Regions from separate parts of the Alteromonas sp. 76-1 genome, predicted to be linked through region 2. Evidence: predicted binding sites of a transcription regulator. Region 2 holds the regulator's gene; each other region holds the start of a gene.
What was found. Region 2 encodes sigma-54, which starts transcription at its own class of promoters, with help from an activator protein. Its sites were predicted from a motif close to GTTGGCACGNNNNTNGNNT; they were not measured.

Region 1: the regulator sigma-54 is predicted to act here: its motif matches at 3,084-3,102, upstream of ALT761_RS04855 (flagellar basal body rod protein FlgF).
Region 3: the regulator sigma-54 is predicted to act here: its motif matches at 3,273-3,291, upstream of ALT761_RS15100 (nidogen-like domain-containing protein).
Region 4: the regulator sigma-54 is predicted to act here: its motif matches at 2,076-2,094, upstream of ALT761_RS18890 (Tll0287-like domain-containing protein).

The regions. Positions count from the first base shown of each region.
Region 1 is NZ_LR136958.1:1,174,414-1,179,588, forward strand. Features, by position in the region: gene flgB (flagellar basal body rod protein FlgB) at 44-475, shown strand; gene flgC (flagellar basal body rod protein FlgC) at 478-900, shown strand; gene flgD (flagellar hook assembly protein FlgD) at 932-1,621, shown strand; gene flgE (flagellar hook protein FlgE) at 1,636-3,012, shown strand; gene ALT761_RS04855 (flagellar basal body rod protein FlgF) at 3,140-3,883, shown strand; gene flgG (flagellar basal-body rod protein FlgG) at 3,932-4,720, shown strand; gene flgH (flagellar basal body L-ring protein FlgH) at 4,732-5,175, shown strand, end outside.
Region 2 is NZ_LR136958.1:858,120-863,294, reverse strand. Features, by position in the region: gene kdsC (3-deoxy-manno-octulosonate-8-phosphatase KdsC) at 1-185, shown strand, start outside; gene lptC (LPS export ABC transporter periplasmic protein LptC) at 182-760, shown strand; gene lptA (lipopolysaccharide transport periplasmic protein LptA) at 729-1,292, shown strand; gene lptB (LPS export ABC transporter ATP-binding protein) at 1,295-2,020, shown strand; gene ALT761_RS03625 (RNA polymerase factor sigma-54) at 2,096-3,580, shown strand; gene hpf (ribosome hibernation promoting factor) at 3,610-3,897, shown strand; gene ptsN (PTS IIA-like nitrogen regulatory protein PtsN) at 3,906-4,349, shown strand; gene rapZ (RNase adapter RapZ) at 4,388-5,175, shown strand, end outside.
Region 3 is NZ_LR136958.1:3,497,221-3,502,395, reverse strand. Features, by position in the region: gene ALT761_RS15110 (PQQ-dependent sugar dehydrogenase) at 37-1,209, shown strand; gene ALT761_RS15105 (invasion associated locus B family protein) at 1,364-1,906, opposite strand; gene ALT761_RS15100 (nidogen-like domain-containing protein) at 1,979-3,211, opposite strand; gene ALT761_RS15095 (PA4780 family RIO1-like protein kinase) at 3,484-4,338, opposite strand; gene nhaC (Na+/H+ antiporter NhaC) at 4,534-5,175, shown strand, end outside.
Region 4 is NZ_LR136958.1:4,460,237-4,465,411, reverse strand. Features, by position in the region: gene ALT761_RS18905 (TonB-dependent receptor) at 1-105, opposite strand, end outside; gene ALT761_RS18900 (hypothetical protein) at 183-611, opposite strand; gene ALT761_RS18895 (sigma-54 interaction domain-containing protein) at 692-1,957, opposite strand; gene ALT761_RS18890 (Tll0287-like domain-containing protein) at 2,180-2,797, shown strand; gene ALT761_RS18885 (cytochrome ubiquinol oxidase subunit I) at 3,248-4,828, shown strand; gene cydB (cytochrome d ubiquinol oxidase subunit II) at 4,825-5,175, shown strand, end outside.

The DNA.
Region 1 (5,175 bases), 320 kb from region 2:
CTGATGGCGTATTTCCGGAATTTCGCAGCTAGGAGTTTTCAATATGGCCATAAATCTCGACAAGTTAGTCGGGTTTCATCAGTCGGCGTTAGCAATACGCACCGACAGGATGGAAGTCATCTCTGGAAACCTAGCGAACGCCAATACCCCTGGTTATAAGGCGAAAGACATCGACTTTAATAAAGCGATGGAGTCAGCCATGAGCGCCCAAGATGGGCAGCACAAATTGGGCGGTGGAAGCTTAGTAAGAACACACGATAAACACATAGGTGGCGATGTATCGTCGGTTGCATCAAATTTTGAAATGCAATACCGCATACCCACTCAACCGGATACCGGAGACGGCAATACGGTGGAAGTACAGGCAGAACGTAACCGCTTTTTAGATAACGGTTTACGTTACCAAGCCACACTTGAGTTTATTAACGGTAAAGTTAAAGGTATGAAAAAAGCCCTTAGTTCTGGAGGCCAGTAATCATGAGCTTATTTAATGTGATGTCAATTTCCAGTACCGGTATGGAAGCTGAAAATGTTCGTTTAAACACCACCGCTAGTAACATTGCTAACGCGAATTCGGTAAGCAGTAGTTATGACGAAACGTATCGTGCAAGACACCCAGTGTTTGCCGCTGAGTTGCAGCGAGCTATGGGCGATCAAAGCAAGGGTGTGGGTGTTGAAGTTAAGGGAATTGTAGAAAGCGATGCGCCATTGCAAGTTGAGTATGCCCCGCATAACCCAATGGCTGACGAAGAGGGTTATATCTATAAGCCAAACGTCAACATCGTTGAAGAAATGGCAAATATGATGTCGGCGTCAAAAGCCTATGAAACCAACGTTCAGGTTGCTGATACCACCAAACGGATATTCCGTCGGGTATTGCAACTAGGACAAGGGCAATAAGTTGCCGCATAGGTAATGTGAGGAAAATACTGTGACCACAATTAACAACACCACTGGCCTGAACAACGAACTCTACTGGCAAGAAGAGACGGTTCCGGTTGTCGATGGAACAGAGCAACAGCTTTCGCAAGAAGACTTTTTTGCCATGTTAACCGAGCAATTAGCGAATCAGGATCCTACTAAACCCGTAGATAACGATCAGATGGTAGCGCAAATGACATCATTCACTATGGCTGATGGTATTTCTCAGTTGAATGATAAGTTCGAGTCATTCGCCGCCTCGATGACATCTAACCAAGCATTGCAAGCATCTAGCTTGATTGGTCAGAACGTGTTGGTACAGGGCAACGTAGGGCACATGTCTAGCGACGCTGCAGGCGTATCGGGTGTTGTGGTCAATGAGCAGAGCGTACAAAACATGACTATCACTGTTGAAAATCAATACGGTGAAGTGATTAAGACTATTGATGCTGGCACACAAGCTGCTGGCAACATTCAATTTGAATGGGATGGCAAGGACACCCAAGGCAACGATATGCCAGCGGGTGACTACGTAATCAGTGCTACAGGCGAATTAAACGGTGAAGGCGTTCAATTGAATACTGCCATTAATCGTCATGTAGGAAGTGTTAGTTTGGCCGGCAGTGGTCAGGGCGTAATTTTAAATTTAGATGGCGAAGTCAGCATTAGTCTTGATGACGTTATTCAAATCGGCAGTTAGCAGGAGAAAGAAGCATGTCTTTTAATATTGCACTAAGTGGCGTAGCTGCCGCACAAAAAGATTTAGATGTAACCGCGAATAACATCGCAAACGTAAATACTGTTGGCTTTAAAGAGTCTCGCGCTGAATTCGGCGACGTGTACGCCACATCACTATTGGCTGGAAGTAAAACCAAAGTGGGCGACGGTGTTTTGACACAAGATGTGGCCCAGCAGTTTTCGCAAGGTAGCTTGCAGTTCACCAATACTGCACTTGATTTGGCGATTACTGGGAATGGTTTCTTTGCCACCGTGCCTGATGAAACCTCACGAGACTTCTCGTTTACCCGTGCCGGTCAATTCAAGTTAGATGACGACAACTACGTGGTTAACAGTAACGGCGACTTACTTTTAGGTTTCCCTGTTAATTCAGACTCTACCAGTTCATCGGTTGCATTGAGTACTACAGAGCCAGTGCAAATTCCAGATTCATCAGGTTCTCCAGCACAAACCTCAGAAGTTGATATTCGTATGAACTTACCTGCTGGTGATCAGGGATTAGATCCAGCCGCATTTGATCCACAAGATCCACTTACCTACAATGCGGCAACCTCGGTAACGGTTTATGACTCACTAGGCGACAGCCACGTGATGACTTACTATTTTGTTAAAGATGTGGCGGCAGACAATGAATGGTATGTGGCGACAGCGGTAGACGATCAACTTACTGATTTAGTGAACTCTACCGGTACTGATTCCGACCCCACTACAGCGGTAAACTCGCTAGGTACTAACACGGGTAACGGCGTTACAGCAGCTAAGCTTGTGTTTTCTCAAGGTGGTGACTTTATTGGTATTGAATCACCGGATGGCATTCAAACTACCGATTACAAATTAAAGACTGAAGCGCTTGGTTCTGCATTATCAAACGGTGCGGATGCGACTCAACAAATAGGGATCGATTTTAACTTAGACCCTTCAAATGCTACTACGGTTGAACCTACGCAATACGCATCGGCATTCGAAGTGACGTCATTAGAGCAAGATGGTTTGCCTGTTGGTCGTTTGACGGGTATTGATATTGGCCCAGACGGCTTGGTTCGAGCGACGTTCTCAAACGGTACGTCAGAACCTATCGTGCGTGTGGCCTTAGTGAGATTTGCTAATGAGCAGGGCTTAACGCAGCAAAGCAGCACTGAGTGGAAAGAAAGTATCCTATCTGGTGAAGCATTGGCGGGTGAAGCGACTACGGGGACTTTCGGTGAAATAAACTCATCAGCCCTTGAACAAGCTAACGTTAACCTAACCACTGAGCTTATCGATATGATTATTGCACAGCGGAACTTCCAGGCTAACTCTCGAGCACTCGAAGTGAATAACTCGCTTAACCAGACTATCCTGAACATCCGATAAACATTGATGTTTAACTAGCAAAAACCGCAACTTTAGTTGCGGTTTTTTTGTATCCACTTCTATTTGTGCATGTTGGCACTGGGATTGCAAAACCTGTATATGGTTTAACCAGAGTCAAAAGTCAGTCATGGACAAACTTCTCTACATTGCTGCCAGTGGTGCATCTCAAGACCTTTTAGGTACTGGGCTTCGTGCCAATAACTTGGCTAACGCGCAAACAACTGGGTTTAGAGCTCAGTTAGAACAGGCAAGGTCAATGCCTGCCTACGGCGAAGGTTTGCCGTCTCGCGTTTTTTCAATGACCGAAAGTCCGTCAAACAACTATGAATCAGGTCCTATGATTCAAACGGGTCGTGATTTAGACGTTGCGATACAAGGCGATGGCTGGTTTGCCGTTCAAGATGACAATGGGCAAGAAGCCTATTCTCGTGACGGTAACTTTAAGCTTGGTGACGACGGTATTTTGACAGATGTGCACAATCGCCCCGTTTTAGGCGATAACGGTCCAATTTTCCTCCCTGTACCACTAGATAATTTAGATATCGGTATGGACGGCACGTTGTCAATGAGACAGCTAGGCGCGCCAGAAAATGTGATTGAAGATGTTGGCCGGCTGAAATTGGTTAAGCCGAACTATGCCGATATGGAACGAGGCACTGATGGTTTATTTAGAATGGAAGACGGTACGGTAGCCCCAGCAAGTGCTGGTGTGAAAGTAATGTCTGGCATGTTGGAAGGCTCGAACGTGAATGCCGTTGACGAAATGGTCAACATGATAAGCCTTCAGCGCCACTATGAGCTTCAAGTGAAGATGATGAAGCAAGCTGACGAGCTAGATTCTCGCGGCAACCAGTTACTACGCATTCTATAAAATAGTTAACAATTTCGTTATACGAACTTTAAAGGTTAGGAGGTCGCCATGCACCCAGCATTGTGGATAAGTAAAACAGGTCTTGATGCCGCACAAACAGATGTCGCGGTGGTATCGAACAACCTGGCTAACGCATCAACGGTAGGCTTTAAAAAAGACAGAGCAATTTTTGAAGACTTGCTTTATCAAAACATAAACCAACCTGGTGGCCGCTCATCAGCTGATACCGAACTACCTTCGGGCCTTATGTTAGGTTCTGGTTCAAAGGTAGTATCAACGCAAAAAGCACATACCCAAGGTAACTTGCTGACCACGGATAACGCATTGGACATGTCTATTCAAGGGCGGGGTTATTTTGAAATATTACAGCCAGACGGCACCATTGCTTATTCTAGAAACGGCCAGTTTTCAATGAACGACCAAGGTCAAATAGTGACCTCCGGCGCTGGCTTTCTATTACAACCTGAGGTGGCTATTCCAGAGGACGCGCAGCAAATTACCATTTCACAAGACGGTGAAATTAGCGTGTCAATTCGTGGTCAAGCCGAGCCGCAAGTGCTTGGGCAAATGAACCTATCAGACTTCATTAACCCAACTGGTCTGCAGCCTATTGGACAGAACCTTTACGTTGAAACCGCATCAAGTGGCGCGCCTATTCAAGGTGTGCCAGGCCTTCAAGGTATAGGCACTATTGCACAGGGTACGTTAGAAACCTCTAACGTGAATGTGACCGAAGAGCTGGTTAATTTGATTGAAAGTCAGCGTTTGTACGAGATGAACTCGAAAGTGATTTCATCGGTGGATCAGATGCTTGGACAAGTCATTCAGCAACTTTAGTGAGTAATGTTATGCGAATTCTCGGACTCTTTCTTTCAGTGACAATATTGGCAGGTTGTGCAAGCACTAACCAGCCACCGGTTCAAGCAAACGATCCATCGTTTGCCCCAGTGGTACCTGATTATCCTCGCGAGAAGATTGTAGAAGATGGTTCGCTGTTCCGCTCTTATATGGCCAATAGCTTATATTCAGATATGACGGCTAGACGGGTTGGCGACATTATTACTATCACGTTAAGTGAAAATACCAACGCGAGTAAATCAGCTGGTACATCGACATCAAAAGACACCACGGTAGATTTAGACACGATCACCGGATTAGGTGGGCAAGCATTAAATATTGGCGGCCAATCTGTTCAGCTTGGCGTAAGTTCGTCAAACGACTTTGCAGGTGATGCGGCAACAAACCAAAGTAACAGTTTATCGGGAAATATCTCGGTTACGGTAGTGGAAGTG
Region 2 (5,175 bases):
CTGATACGGGCATGTATCCTCACGCTAATGTAAGAATTGCGGTAAAAGACGCCCACCCTGCGGTTGCACAGCAAGCGAATTGGATCACCACGTTGCCCGGCGGCTTCGGGGCCGTTCGCGAAATATGTGACACCTTGCTTCAAGCAAACGACAAGCTACACGGAATTCAAGGTGCTAGCGTATGAAGGTATTAGGTTTTGACCGATTAGGCTTAAGTATTTCGGTGTTATTTATATTGGCATCCGCCCTGTATATTCCTATTTGGATGGACGAAGACCCTGCTCAGCAATCTGATCAAGGGCCGGACGCATTGAAGCCTGCATATAAAGCCAAAAACCTAACGACCACCTTATACAATCAAGAAGGACAGCTAAATCACAAAGTATTTGCAGCGTCGATGGAACATTACGACCAATTGGGCTTTGTTTTATTCCAAAAGCCCAGATATACATTGTATACCGACGATGCACAGTCACCGTGGGAAGTTACCGCGACAGAAGGCACTTTGTATAATAACGAATTGATACAGCTAGAAAATAATGTCGTTATTGAAAACCAAAGTGTCGATGACTTTGTAAGAACAATACGCACAGCGTTTATAGAGATAAACCTGTACACTAAGCAAATGACATCTGATCAGCCCGTGGAAATACGTGGCTTACAATATGTGATTAACAGCAATGGGTTTAACGCTAATTTGCGTACCCAGGAATACGAGTTAATAGACCATGTACAAACCATTTATTCGCCTAGCCACTAAAGCATTAGCGACTAGCCTCGCTGTTAGCCTATTTGCTATTGCGGCTATAGCGGCTGAAAGCGACTTTAATAAACCAATTAAAGTTGACTCGAAATCGCAATTTGTTGACGGTAAAAACAAAACCTCATTGTTTAAAGATGATGTAAGGATTACTCAAGGTTCTTTGGTGATAAATGCTGATGAAGTTGAAGTGATTGCCAGCGAAGGTGATGGACGAGAGATATTCGTGGCTCGCGGCAAACCAGCCAGCTATTCGCAAAAACTTGAAGACGGTGCTCCTGTTACAGCGAAGGCCAATGAAATTCGCTATGAAGTAGTAAATCGAACTATTTCTTTACAAGGAAATGCTGAGCTACAGCAAGACACCAGTAAAGTACAAGGCGACAAGATTACCTTCGACATGGTCACTGAACAATTACTTGCAACAGGCGGCGAAGACGGCGAAGGTGGCAGAGTCACTACCGTATTTACCCCTGAGGCAATACGTAAAGCGTCATCGAATAACGAAGACGATAAGGCGGACGACAACTAATCATGGCAACGTTGAGCGCACAGAGCCTTGCAAAGGCTTATAAAGCACGTCAAGTGGTTCGCGATGTAAGCTTATCAGTATCGACGGGGCAAATCGTTGGACTACTCGGCCCTAATGGTGCCGGTAAAACGACTACCTTCTACATGATTGTTGGCTTAGTTCCCTTAGATAAGGGCAAAATCAGTATTGATGACAGCGAATTAACTCACGAGCCCATGCACGAACGTGCTCGCCGCGGTATTGGGTATTTGCCGCAAGAAGCCTCTATTTTTAGAAAATTGACGGTGTTTGAGAACATCATGGCTATCTTGCAAACCCGTAAAGGGTTAAGTTCATCAGAACAAGAACAAGAAGCCGATGCGCTACTTGATGAATTTAATATCAACCATATACGTAATAGTACGGGTATGAGTTTATCCGGTGGTGAACGCCGCCGAGTAGAAATCGCACGAGCATTAGCAGCCGATCCGCAATTTATTTTGCTTGATGAGCCATTTGCTGGTGTTGATCCTATATCGGTTAATGATATAAAGAAGATCATTCAACATCTTCGTGACAGAGGAATTGGAATCCTCATCACCGATCACAACGTAAGAGAAACACTGGATGTGTGTGAGAAAGCGTATATTGTGAGCCAAGGCGAACTCATCGCGCAAGGGACGGCAGAACAAGTTTTAAGTAATCAGAAAGTAAGGGATGTATACCTAGGAGAACAATTCAGGCTATAGTTACTGTAACCGAATTGTCATTTTCAGTTTTAAGCACGGGTATATTCACAACAAGAGTTTAAAAATAAGACGTAGATGAAACCATCTTTACAGCTAAAGTTCAGTCAACAACTTACCATGACACCGCAGTTGCAGCAGGCAATCAAGCTGCTGCAGTTGTCTACGCTCGACCTGCAGCAAGAGATTCAGGAAGCACTTGACTCAAACCCTCTTTTAGAAGTTGAAGAAGGCGGTGATGACCACCCGGTTGAGAAAAACAACATGGATGGTGACGACCCTTCTGTGGAAGCGGCTCCCACTGCATCTAGCGATTCGTTGGAAGCTGGTGACGCGCTTGAAAAGAACGACCTTCCCGACGAGTTGCCAATCGACAGCACATGGGATGAGTATTACTCGGCCTCTTCTGCCCCCGCTCCTGGCCCATCGAATAATGATGACGACCAACTGTTTCAGGGTGAAACCACCGACAATATTCAAGACCATTTGCTTTGGCAGATGCGTTTAACCCCGTTTTCAGATACAGACCGCGCCATTGCTACCGCCATTATCGACTCCATTGATGAATCTGGTTACCTTAACGTACCCATTGAACAGATTTTAGAATCGGTAAACTCTGACGATGTTGAAGAGTTGGTAGAAATGGACGAAGTTGAATGTGTACTAAAACGTATTCAAATGTTCGACCCTATTGGTTCAGGTTCACGTACACCGCAAGAATGTTTGCTCGTGCAGCTTCGCCAGTTCTCAGACGATACGCCATGGCTCACCGAAGCCAGACAGCTTATTAATGAGTACTCAGACCTGCTGAGCAGCAAAGATTACCGTACGTTAATGCGCAAGAGCCGTTTGAAAGAAGATCAACTTCGCGAAGCCATGCGCTTATTGCAAACGTTGAATCCTCGTCCTGGCAGTGCATTAATTACTAAAGAACCCGAATACGTTATTCCTGATGTTTCGGTAAACAAAAAGAATGGCCGTTGGGTAGTAGAACTTAATCCCGACAGCTTGCCAAAATTAAGCGTAAATCAACAATACGCTGCCATGAGCCGACGCTCTAAAAACAGCAGCGATTCGCAATTTATTCGCTCGCATATGCAAGAAGCCAAGTGGTTTATAAAAAGCCTTGAGTCAAGAAACGACACCTTGATGAAAGTAGCAAACTGTATTGTGCAGCAACAAATGGGCTTTTTCGAGCACGGCCCAGAAATGATGAAACCAATGGTGCTAAATGATGTCGCAGAAATGGTAGATATGCATGAATCCACCATTTCACGTGTCACCACGCAAAAGTATATGCATACCCCTCGTGGCATTTTCGAGTTGAAGTATTTCTTCTCTAGCCATGTAGCAACGGAATCTGGTGGTGAGTGTTCATCTACCGCTATTCGCGCGTTAATTAAAAAGCTTGTGGCAGCGGAAACGCCCAGCAAGCCATTAAGCGATAGCAAGATTGCTCAATTGTTGGCCGAACAAGGCATTAAAGTAGCCCGGCGGACAATAGCAAAATACCGGGAATCGTTATCGATTCCGCCGTCAAACCAACGCAAAAGCCTTATCTAAAGGCCTTGATAATTTAAGGAAGACGAAATATGCAAATCAACCTTACCGGTCATCATGTCGAAATTACTGACTCTTTGCGTAGCTATGTCGATACTAAGTTCAGCAAACTAGAGCGTCACTTTGATCACATATCTAATGTGCATGTCATCCTGAACGTCGAAAAACTCAATCAAAAAGCCGAAGCCACCATGCACCTTAGCGGCGCAGAAGTGTTTGCTTCATCTCATAATACAGACATGTATGCGGCGATAGACAGCATGATCGACAAACTCGACAGGCAAGTTATCAAGCATAAGGAAAAGCTGAAAAAGCACTAAATATTAGTATGGAAATTCAAGCCATAGTAAGTTTGGACCGCACCGAGTGTGCGGTTCAATGTAATAGCAAAAAGCGTATTCTTGAGATTATTAGCGACATTGCCGCTAAGAATAATCCCGACATCGATCAGGCCACAGTGCTAGCGAGCCTACTTGCCCGTGAACGAATGGGAAGTACGGGGATTGGCAATGGCATTGCATTGCCTCATGGTCGTTTACCGGGTTTAGAACACGTTATCGCCATTATTGTAACTAGTCACCCTGCCATCGATTTTGATGCGCTTGACGACCAGCCCGTAGATATATTCTTTGCCTTGTTGGTGCCTGAAGAGAAAACAGAAGGTCACTTACAAACACTCGCTACCGTGGCGGGTAAGCTAAGTGATAAAGAAACGGTGAAAGCCATTAGACGGGCCTCCACCAGTGACGACATTATTACGGCTTTAAGCTAAAAAAGCACAGCACCATATTTTTAGAGGGAGAAATGCAGGTGAAACTGATTATTATCAGTGGTCGATCCGGTTCAGGAAAATCAGTTGCGCTACGTGCCCTTGAAGACTTAGGTTACTATTGCGTAGATAATATTCCGGTTAACCTTCTCCCTACTCTTACCCATACCGTGGTTGATGAATATGACCAAGTTGCGGTAAGTATCGATGTAAGAAACCTGCCCAAAAACCCAGCGGACTTGGTAGAAATTTTAGATTACCTACCCTCATCGTGGTCTATGACCATTGTGTACATCGACGCAAGCGACGATGTGCTGGTGAAGCGTTTCAGCGAAACCCGCCGACTGCATCCGTTAGCCAAACTCAACAAATCATTATCTGAGTCTATAAAGGCCGAATCAGATTTACTTGCGCCTATCGTTGAACGCGCCGATTTGTATATTGATACGGATAAACTCACTATTCATCAACTCGCAGAACTTATCCGCGAACGAATTCTAGGTAAGAAAAGCTCTCGCTTAGTATTGGTGTTTGAATCGTTTGGCTTTAAGCACGGTATTCCTAAAGACGCAGATTACGTGTTCGATGCAAGGTTTTTACCCAACCCGCATTGGGAACCAGATTTAAAGCACTTAACGGGCTTAGATGCGCCGGTTGAAGTATTTTTGGGTTCTCAACCTGTTGTAACCAAATTTATTTGGCAAATTCAGAACCTAATCACTACATGGCTGCCACATTTGGAACGCAATAACCGTAGTTATGTCACCATTGCGATTGGTTGTACTGGCGGTCAGCACCGCTCAGTATTTATTGCACAATCGTTAGCGAA
Region 3 (5,175 bases), 2.1 Mb from region 2:
GTATTACGCGAACCTTTTACAAGGTTAAAAACGACCATGCGAAAACCTAACACGAGACAAAAACTGACTCTTCTTTTTACCATACTAACCACCTCCTTCGTTGCGTCGGCTCAGTCTGACTTTCCAACTCAAATCGACATGAAAGGCAGTAAGGGCACTATGCTTGTGGGAGAAGCCATAACGTCATTCGAAAATCCTTGGGCAATGGCATTTCTACCTGATGGGCATAGTTTAGTAACAGAAAAGGCTGGCACGCTATGGTTGCTTAATAAAAACCAGCAGAAACGCTTTGCAGTAACGGGTACTCCAAACGTTACACCGCGAGGGCAAGGTGGCTTGGGCGATGTCATTGTTCACCCTGAATTTAAAACGAATAGCACCATCTACATTTCCTACATAGAGCGCGATCCTAAAGACGATGCCTACAGCGGGGCAGTGATTGAGCGCGCAACACTAAATATTTCTGATAGCGGTGCAAATTTGTCTGACAGAGAAGTTATTTGGCATCAATCACCGAAAGTAACCGGAAACGGGCACTATTCACATCGTATGGCGTTTTCGCCGGACGGCTACTTGTTTATTACGTCAGGAGACAGGCAGAAATTTACGCCAGCGCAAAACATGGCGATGAACTTGGGAAAAATTTTGCGCTTAAATGCAGATGGAAGCGTGCCACAGGATAATCCATTTTATGGCAACGGTAGCGTGACAGAGCAAATATGGACGCTAGGGCACCGTAACCCATTGGGTATTGATTTCGACGAACAGGGAAATTTATGGTCCCATGAAATGGGCCCCCGTCATGGTGATGAGCTTAATATTATTGAAAAAGCGCGTAACTATGGCTACCCCGTTGTTTCGCAAGGCGACCATTATTCCGGTGTTAAAATACCGAACCACGAAGATTACCCTATTTATAAAGCGCCAGAAAATGCGTGGGTACCTGCCATAAGCCCAGCGGGTTTTATTATTTATAAGGGTGACATGTACAAAGATTGGAAAGGTAATGGCTTCATAGGCGGGTTGTCTTCAGAAGCGTTAGTGCGGGTTACTTTCAGTCAAGACGGTCAAAAGTGGAATGTGGAAGAGGCGGAACGTTACGAATGGGGTAAACGGGTTCGTGAGGTGGAACAAGATAACAAGGGCAACATATATGTACTTGAAGACAAAGAAGGTGGCCGCTTAATAAAACTTCAGCCCAATAATTAACAGGTGAAAGCGTATTAGGTTAAATAGAAAGAGCATAAAAAAGCCCGAATAAATCGGGCTTTGATTACCTACCAATCCGTTAAAATGGGTAGCGGGCTTCAGGCCTCTAAAATCTAGATCTTTCGTGTTAATCCCACTTCTCATTTGCTATTAATTACCTGTGGGTTAGTAATTTTTCGTAGACCTGCGTGAAGCCACTAAGAGAAAAGGGGAGTGTTGTTTGTTCATTTTCTGCATTCATAAAAGCAACCACAAAGCGCGTGCCCTTTTTAAGCTCTGCTAGCATGATATCGTCTATAACAATGTTGGTTTCGCACACTTTAGTGTCACACTGCTGAATGCTAACTCGAACCGGCTTTCCGTCATCTATTTTTATTCCTAAACCGAACTCTTTCTTTGCAGTGTTGCTAAATCTTAGAGTAAGAATAGGTTGTTTTTGTGCCGAAAGTGCAATGTTTATAGCTGCTACAACGCCGGCCTTTTTATTGTTGCGAGCAATCAATACTTGGCTAATGAAACAATGCTTGTCTTCGCATTGATAGCTCCACCTTTCTGAAACACTGTTCTTCGAAGGCATTGGGGCATCAGTTGATGTAGAGCTTGAGTTGGGGGAAGTTTGTGCCCCAGCGTTTAGGGTGAAGATGAGAAAGAGGGCGGCTAATGTCGCAACTTTGATTTGCGATAATATGTAACTCATTGACAATTTCCAGGGTAAAAAGAAGGGGCTGTAAAGCCCCAAAAAATGCAAATAATATAAACTGCTAGCAGTTTATTTAGTTTTCTTACGAGCGCGGATGGCGAATAATCCAAAAGCTGTTAGCAGAACGAAAAACATTCTTGGTTCGCTTACCGATGTAGGTTCAGCAACAAACTCAGTGATAGGTGTTTGCGTCATAACCACATCGCCAGATTCAACAAATGATAAACCGGTAACAAATGCCAATGCATCGTCTGGGTCAATCATGTTCGTAGTGTCGATACCCAAAACACGAAACTCAGTCACGCCGTCAGGACCAAAGAAGTACTCTTCTTGGGCTGTAAGGTTATCGGTGAACTCCCAACCAGAGGCGCCCATCAACCATAATTCGTAATCAGCATCAAAGCCCGTTGGCAAAATAACCGAGGCTATTTCTGGACCAGACTCCACCACGTAGTCGTATCCAATCGCTACGTCAGGGTCGATAAAAACCACTTCATTGTCTGAAATACTAAACTCGAATTCCCAACTGCCATCAACATCATCTGAAGGCATGAAAGGGTCAAGCTCAGTTCCTGCACCTTCGCTACCAGTTGGCGCTGTGGCTAGCGTTACTTCACCGTTACGAACAGAGTATGCCCATATACCGTCCTCGCCTACATTTGAGGAATTAACGAGTTCTAATATCGCTTCTGAATCACTACCAGGTAACGCAATAAATTGTTCGTCAGTTAGAGATACCCCGGCTCTAGATTGACCCCAAGTAATTGAATCAAATGAGATCCCTTCATCGCGGTATGAAAGCTCGTCGTAGCGAAATTCGATATCAACATCACCAACGAGGCCTGTCTCGTCAGAGCGGTCGATGATTAATGCTTGAAAGGTATTTTGACGATTGATTTCATCGTCGCCGTTATAAAATGCATCTGTGCTCATGTCTAGCCAAGTAACGGCGACAACACCCTCTGACGGTGAGCCAATATAGGTGTCACCGCAGCTCCAGCAGTCGTAGTTTCCCGATGCAAAAAAAGGCGTTAGGGACGCTATAGCAGGCTCTAAGTCTGAAAGCTCACTGCTATATAAATCGATGCCCCCGTTTGTAAATGCGCTAAATGTGTCAAAGTTTACTCCATCAATATTTACATCGAAAGGGAGGTCGAACGTAGGAGAAAACTCGGAAAAAGTTTGGTCGGAACCATAGCCAGCTTCGCCTCCCATGCCCGAGATAATAACGTCAGCGTGAGTTTGCAAGGAGAACGCGGCAAAAGAGAGGGACGCAGCAAGAAGTGTGTTCTTAAATTTCATTATAAATTATATCCTTATAGATAGTTTCTTATTTTTATTAAACGCATAGCGCGGCAGGCTAAAGCTAAATCCATGCCAATTGCTAACCATTTGATTTGTATAATAAAGTTTTGGTGGGTGGTTTTTGTTGTAACGAAGTTGTAAGCAATTCTGACAGTGTAAGCTACTGATTGTATTAAATTTGATCAGTTCTTTAGGGTGGGGCAATGATGTCGGAGTACTTTATATGAACGAATAGCGGGCAAAAAGTACTCTGAACTCATTTTTGTTTGTTAATCATCATCCGAAAAATTAATACGCGCTAACCGTTCTTGCTCTTCATCAGCAGCTGCTTGTATTTCTTCAAGAATGGCGTCTACGTCAGCATCTTCACTGTCATCTTCAAACTCACCGGTAAGGACAGAATTAGGCGTTAAGTTAGCCTCTTCAAACAGTGCCCACATTTCCTTGGCGTAGTTAGTATTCAATAGCTCAGGGGCAAAGTCACCGTAGTAACGACGAATGTTATTAACGTCGCGAGCAAACATGGCTTCAGCACTGTTGTTGGCTGAGGCATTCACCGCTTGTGGCAAATCGATAATCACAGGGCCTTTGTCATCAACAAGAACGTTAAACTCAGACAAGTCGCCGTGAATAATACCCGCGCAAAGCATTAGCATAATATTGTGCATCATGAGTTTATGCTGGGCTATTGCTTCTTCTTTGCTAAAGCTCACATGCCCTAATTGGGGGGCTACATCGCCGTGTTCATCAGACACCAGCTCCATCAGCAGCACGCCGTCAATGCAACAGTATGTATCTGGTACACGCACACCGGCTTCATTTAAACGTGATAGGGCATCAACCTCTGCAGTTTGCCAAATCTCTTCTTCTATTTGGCGTCCGTAGCTAGAACGTTTGCCCATGGCGCGTGCTTGTCGGCCACCTCGCACTTTGCGACCTTCTTGATACTGTGCCGCTTTTTTAAAGCTACGTTTAACCGCATCTTTATAAACCTTTGCGCAACGAACGTGTTCACCACAGCGAACCACAAAAACATCGGCTTCTTTACCGCTCATTAAGCGGCTTAGTACTTCGTCAATTAAACCATCATCGACGAGAGGTTGTAGGCGTTTAGGTATTTTCACTCAGTGCCTGCTAAATGGTGTTGGGTTTTCATCATTGTTGATAAAGGTGCTCTATGTTTATTTAATTTGCTTAACTAGTATACCAGTGTTGAAAACTAAGAGCAGTGAAGTAGAGGCAATTTTTTCTAGCCGATCTGTTATGGGCTAATATCCGTAACGAAATAAGGAATGGATTTCTAAATAACGGACATTGACATGAATAACAAGCAACCTGTCACACCCAGTTTGTTACTTGCTTTAACCCCTGTGGTGCTAACCCTTATTATCTTAGGTACCCAGATATTCTACTTTGGCGTATTCGAACCACACATTCCGCTCACTATTGGGCTAGCGTTAACCAGTTTAGTCGGCATGTATTTAGGCCTCACTTGGGTAGATATCCGAGAAGGTATTTTCCACGTGGTTCATGTTGCTTTACCATCGGTGTCGGTCCTCATTACCGTTGGCATGATTATAGGTGTTTGGATAGCTAGCGGAACCGTTCCCACCATTATCTACTATGGGCTAAAAGCCCTTTCTCCCGAAATCTTCTTGGCTGCTGGCATGATTATATGTGCAGTAGTTTCTGTTTCCTTAGGGACCAGTTGGGGAAGTGTCGGTACTGTTGGGTTAGCATTAATGGGTATTGGCGAGGGCTTCGATATTCCTATGTACTGGACGGCCGGAGCGGTAGTATCTGGCGCTTTCTTTGGCGATAAAGTCTCGCCCTTATCTGACACCACAAATTTAGCCCCCGCGGTGACGGGAACCGATGTGTTTTCTCATATCAAAAATATGATGGCGACCACAATACCGGCCATGTTAATCGCGTTAGTCATTTACATAGCCGTTGGCTTT
Region 4 (5,175 bases), 1.1 Mb from region 2:
CTCGCCAATAACGGTAATTACTTCTGTTGAAGCGGTGTCTTGAGCATACAAAAAAGGGGAAAAACCAGCAGTACATACTGCTAGTGCAATGGCTGTTTTTTTCATAATTAATCCATTTTAATTAAACAACATCAGCGATAAAGCTGATAAAAGCGCGTTATAAATAAAGTGTTATGGGAAAACTATGAAAGGGGTGGAGCGCGTGACAGCGGAGCCGCGTAGGCGTATGCCGTATAGGGCCGCTGTGCAATGGCAGTAGCAAGGTTGTTATAACTAACAAAGGTTATTAAGGGAAGTGAAAACTCAGGCGACTTTACCGCGTTGGGTAAATCAGAAAGTAAGCTATTGGTACAGTCGACATGTTTTACCGGTATTTTGCTAATATCGACACTAACATAAACAAACTCACCGGCATGTTCAGTAGCGCTTAATGATATCCAGCGCATGGTACTGCCGGTACAGATAAGCTCTATATCGTTGTTGCTGTCGTTAAACTGGGTAGTAAATTGCTGGGCCTTTTCCATTGAAACAGCCGCAAGCCCCAATGCCATCGCATTTTGCAATAGCAGGGTTAGGCATACTAGCAGTGTAAATAATGACTTCAATGGCAAAGCAGTATTCTATTTCTACCGGAACTTATCTAATAATACGTTAAAAATAGGATGTTGAAAGGGTTTTTACTGCGAGCTATTTAACCCTTAACCTTTAACCCTAGCGATTGAAGCTTACGATATAACGTCCGCTGGCTGACGCCAAGTGCATTGGCAAGAGTGTCTATACTGCCTTCGTGCTTTGCCACTACCTTTTCAAGGTACTTAGCTTCAGCAGCTTCCAGAGTGAGCACTCTTTCATTTGTGTGGACAGTGAGTTCGCTAACTAGCTCGGGCAAATCGGTTGGGTAAATCACATTTTCATCTGCCAACAAGTATGCCTGTTCCACAATATTTTTAAGCTCTCGAATATTACCTGGGTAGGTATAGTTGGTTAGCATTTCAATAGTGGATTTGTGTAAACGCTTTTTCGAAGGCAGTTCATGCAACATGTGGCTGCACAGCAATGCAATGTCACTTTGACGCTCACGAAGTGGCGGAAGGTGTATGGGGAAACCTGCAATACGGTAGTAAAGATCTTGTCTGAATTCACCTTTTTCCACTAAGGATTTTAAGTCTTTATGGGTAGCGCATACTAAACGGAAATCGGCTTTTTTTACTTGTACGCTTCCAACTGGGCGGTAGGTTTGAGTTTCAAGCAGTCGCAGTAACTTCACCTGCATGGTAAGAGGCACATCGCCAACTTCATCAAAAAATAGCGTTCCGCCTTGGGCGGCATCAACTAATCCTTTTTTGTTTGATTGTGCGCCAGTAAAAGCGCCTTTCTCGTAGCCGAATAACTCCGATTCAAAAAGCGTATCAGCTAACCCCGTACACTCTATTACCACAAAAGGTTTTTCGGCGCGGTGGCTACTGGTGTGCAGGGCATGAGAAACCAGCTCTTTACCTGTGCCCGTTTCACCTTGAAGCAACACGGCTATATCAGATTTTGCGGCCCGGTTAATTTTATTCAGCATGGCTTTAAAGGCGGGAGACTCACCTATCATTTTACCCTTGGTAGGGTAATTTGATGCAAACGCGAGTTTATCTAATATCTCTAAGTAACCAAGCAGGTCGCCATTAGCGTCGTGAACCGGCCGCATGAGAATATCACAATAGCTTTGACCGCTTTTTGTGGTGTGAATGTGAACCACACTTGCAGTCCGGCCGGTGTCTTTGCATTGCTGAATAGGGCAGCTTTCACCGCATTGATCACAAGGCTTAGTATTACCGTGTGACACCTTAAAACACTGACTTTTACCCGGAATAATATCCACAGGGTAGGTATTGCGATAAGGCTGATTAACCGCTTCTATTACATACTGATGATTAATGAAAATAGCGGGTTTATCGATGGCATCTATCATTGCCTGAACAATCGAGATATTCATGTAACAGCTTCACCTAGCGATACGGGGTGGGTGCGCGTGCGGTATAGATACAACCTACACCCATAAGGTAATTAATCTAGGTTTAAGGTATCACATTGGCACGACCTTTGTAGGTCTCTAAACGAATACGTGGGTAGCATCACGCCACATAATGACCAAATAATACGAGGGGATAACCTTCTCGCATCAGGAAAAACTATGAAAACGTTATTAACGGTTAGTGCGATAAGTGGATTACTCGTATCAACTGCATTGTTCGCCGAAGCTCAGTTTCCTCAAGATAAAATTGCGTCTGAACATGTCCTAAAAACTGCGACATTAGCAGGCCCCGAAGATAAGCTAAATCAAGCACGTAGCAATGCCAAAGCACTAGGGGGCGCGTTAAAATCGAGGCTTCAGCAAGCTATTTCAAAAGGTGGTTTGGAAGCAGGGGTAGAAGAGTGTTATGTGGCTGCTGGGCCTATTGCAGAAGCACTCAAAAAGGATGGTTGGACGGTAGGGCGTACCGCGCTGCAGGTGCGCAATCAAGACAACAAACCTGATAAATGGGAAGAAGCTCAATTGCACGAGTTTGCAGATGCCTTATCTAAGCAATTGCCTATGCCGCTAGAGGCATCACAATGGAATGAAGAAACAGGTGAATTGCGCTATATGTCAGCGATTGTTACGGGGCAAGTATGTACAGCCTGTCATGGCAATAACGTGGCCCCAGCAGTGTTAGATATTATTAAGGATAAATACCCTGAAGATACCGCCACGGGTTTTGCGCCGGGCAGTTTAAGAGGGGCTTTCACGCTTACCTATTCACCCGAATAGCCATTTCTTTATTTAGAAGATGCAACGGGCCTTTACTGGCTCAGTTGCATCTCTATCGCCTCTCGCCTATTTCTTCTTACTCTCTTTACTTATTTCTATTCACCTAATTCCTTTCAAGTGCTTTTTGCAAACCCTCCACTTTCAGATTTTTTGATCCGTTACTTCATTTAATTCCCTTCTGTCAAAAATGGCGGTGATTGTCATTTTTGGCGCAATTTCCTCTCATCTTGTTTGAGATGGATCAACGCGGCTAGTACGACTTAGTGGAATAATTACGCGGCACAGTAGGGGATACATAAGGTTAGGAGCTGTAGGGCCTTAGCTGGCGTAAAGCTTGCTAAACCTCATACAGGAAGTATAAGTCTTACGGTGCGGCCTTTTAGTTAAGGTTTATGATTTATATAGAATTTTAGCGGCTTGCCGTACTGTTTTTAACTAGGGAGAATACCCATGAGCGATACGCTAGTCGAACTATCGCGGTGGCAATTTGCGCTAACTGCGATGTTCCACTTTATATTTGTGCCCTTAACCTTAGGGTTGAGTTTCATGCTTGCCATTATGGAATCCGTTTATGTGATGACAGGCAAAGAAATTTACAAACAAATGACTCAGTTTTGGGGCAAGTTGTTTGGTATTAACTTTGCCATTGGTGTGGCCACCGGCCTCACTATGGAGTTTCAGTTCGGTATGAATTGGTCCTACTATTCTCACTATGTAGGGGATATTTTTGGGGCGCCGCTGGCGATAGAGGGTTTAATGGCGTTCTTCCTAGAATCGACTTTCGTTGGGTTGTTCTTCTTCGGCTGGGATAAAATGTCGAAGGGAAGACACTTAATGACCACTTGGTTGGTGGCTATTGGTTCTAACTTCTCAGCACTATGGATACTCATTGCCAATGGTTGGATGCAATACCCTGTAGGCGCAGAATTTAACTTTGAAGCCATGCGCATGGAAATGACAAGTTTTGCCGAGGTTATCTTCAACCCTGTCGCGCAAGTTAAGTTTGTGCATACCGTCTCAGCGGGCTACGTAACAGGTGCCATGTTTGTATTGGCCATTTCTAGTTATTACCTACTTAACCATAAGCATATCGCATTTGCCCGTCGTTCTTTCGCTATTGCGGCTAGCTTCGGCCTAGCGGCTACCTTGTCAGTGATTGTGCTTGGTGACGAAAGTGGTTACGAATTAGGTGAAGTGCAAAAAGTGAAATTGGCTGCGGTTGAAGCGGAATATGAGACCCACCCAGCACCTGCGCCTTTTACCGTATTTGGTATTCCTAATGATGAAAAAGAGGAAACCGAATACGCACTTCAAATTCCTTGGGCAATGGGCATTATTGCTACTCGTTCACTTACCGAGGAAGTGAAAGGCCTAAAAGATATTAAAGCCGAAAACCGTTTACGTATTCTTGATGGTATTAAAGCGTACGGTTTGCTCGATAGTGTTCGAGATGGAACGGCTTCAGCAGACGAAAGAGCCGTGTTTGAAGCACACAAAGATAATATGGGCTATGCCATGTTATTAGAGCCATTTACGGATGATGTCACACAGCCTTCTGAAGCGGCCTTACAAAAAGCAGTAGATTACAGTATTCCTAAAGTCGCCCCCTTATTTTGGAGTTTCCGATTAATGGTGGTATCAGGCTTTATTATGCTAGCCGTGTTCTTGGCTGCCTTCTATTACAGCACTCAACATAAAATTACGCAGCCTCGCTGGTTGTTGAAAGCATCATTGTATAGCTTGCCGCTGCCTTGGGTTGCGTGTGAAGCCGGTTGGTTTGTGGCTGAGTTTGGTCGCCAGCCTTGGTCTATTGCAGAGATTCTGCCAGTGCATGCATCAACGTCTAATTTGTCTATTTCTGACATTGTTACTACGTTAGTCGCCTACTCAGCGTTTTACACTGTAATGTTCATTGTTGCGTTTTACTTGATGAAGAAGTTCGCCAAAAAAGGGCCAGTACCGCCTGAAGATAATCATAGTGATGAAGATGACGACCTAATCGACTTTGATGCAAAAGGAGCAAACGCATGATTGATTATGAATTTCTTCGCGTAGCCTGGTGGTGCCTTATTGGTGTGCTATTGATTGGTTTCGCAGTAACAGATGGGTTCGACTTAGGTGTAGGTTCACTGCTGACCATTATTGGTAAAACTGACAAAGAACGTCGCGTAATGATTAATACCATTGGGCCGCATTGGGATGGAAATCAAGTGTGGTTTATTACGGCAGGTGGTGCCATTTTTGCAGCCTGGCCGATGATTTATGCTACTGCTTTCTCAGGCTTTTACTTAGCCCTAGCACTAACGCTAATTGCGCTTTGGATGCGTCCAATTGGATTTGATTATCGCAGTAAACTGCCAAATGCTCAGTGGCGAAAA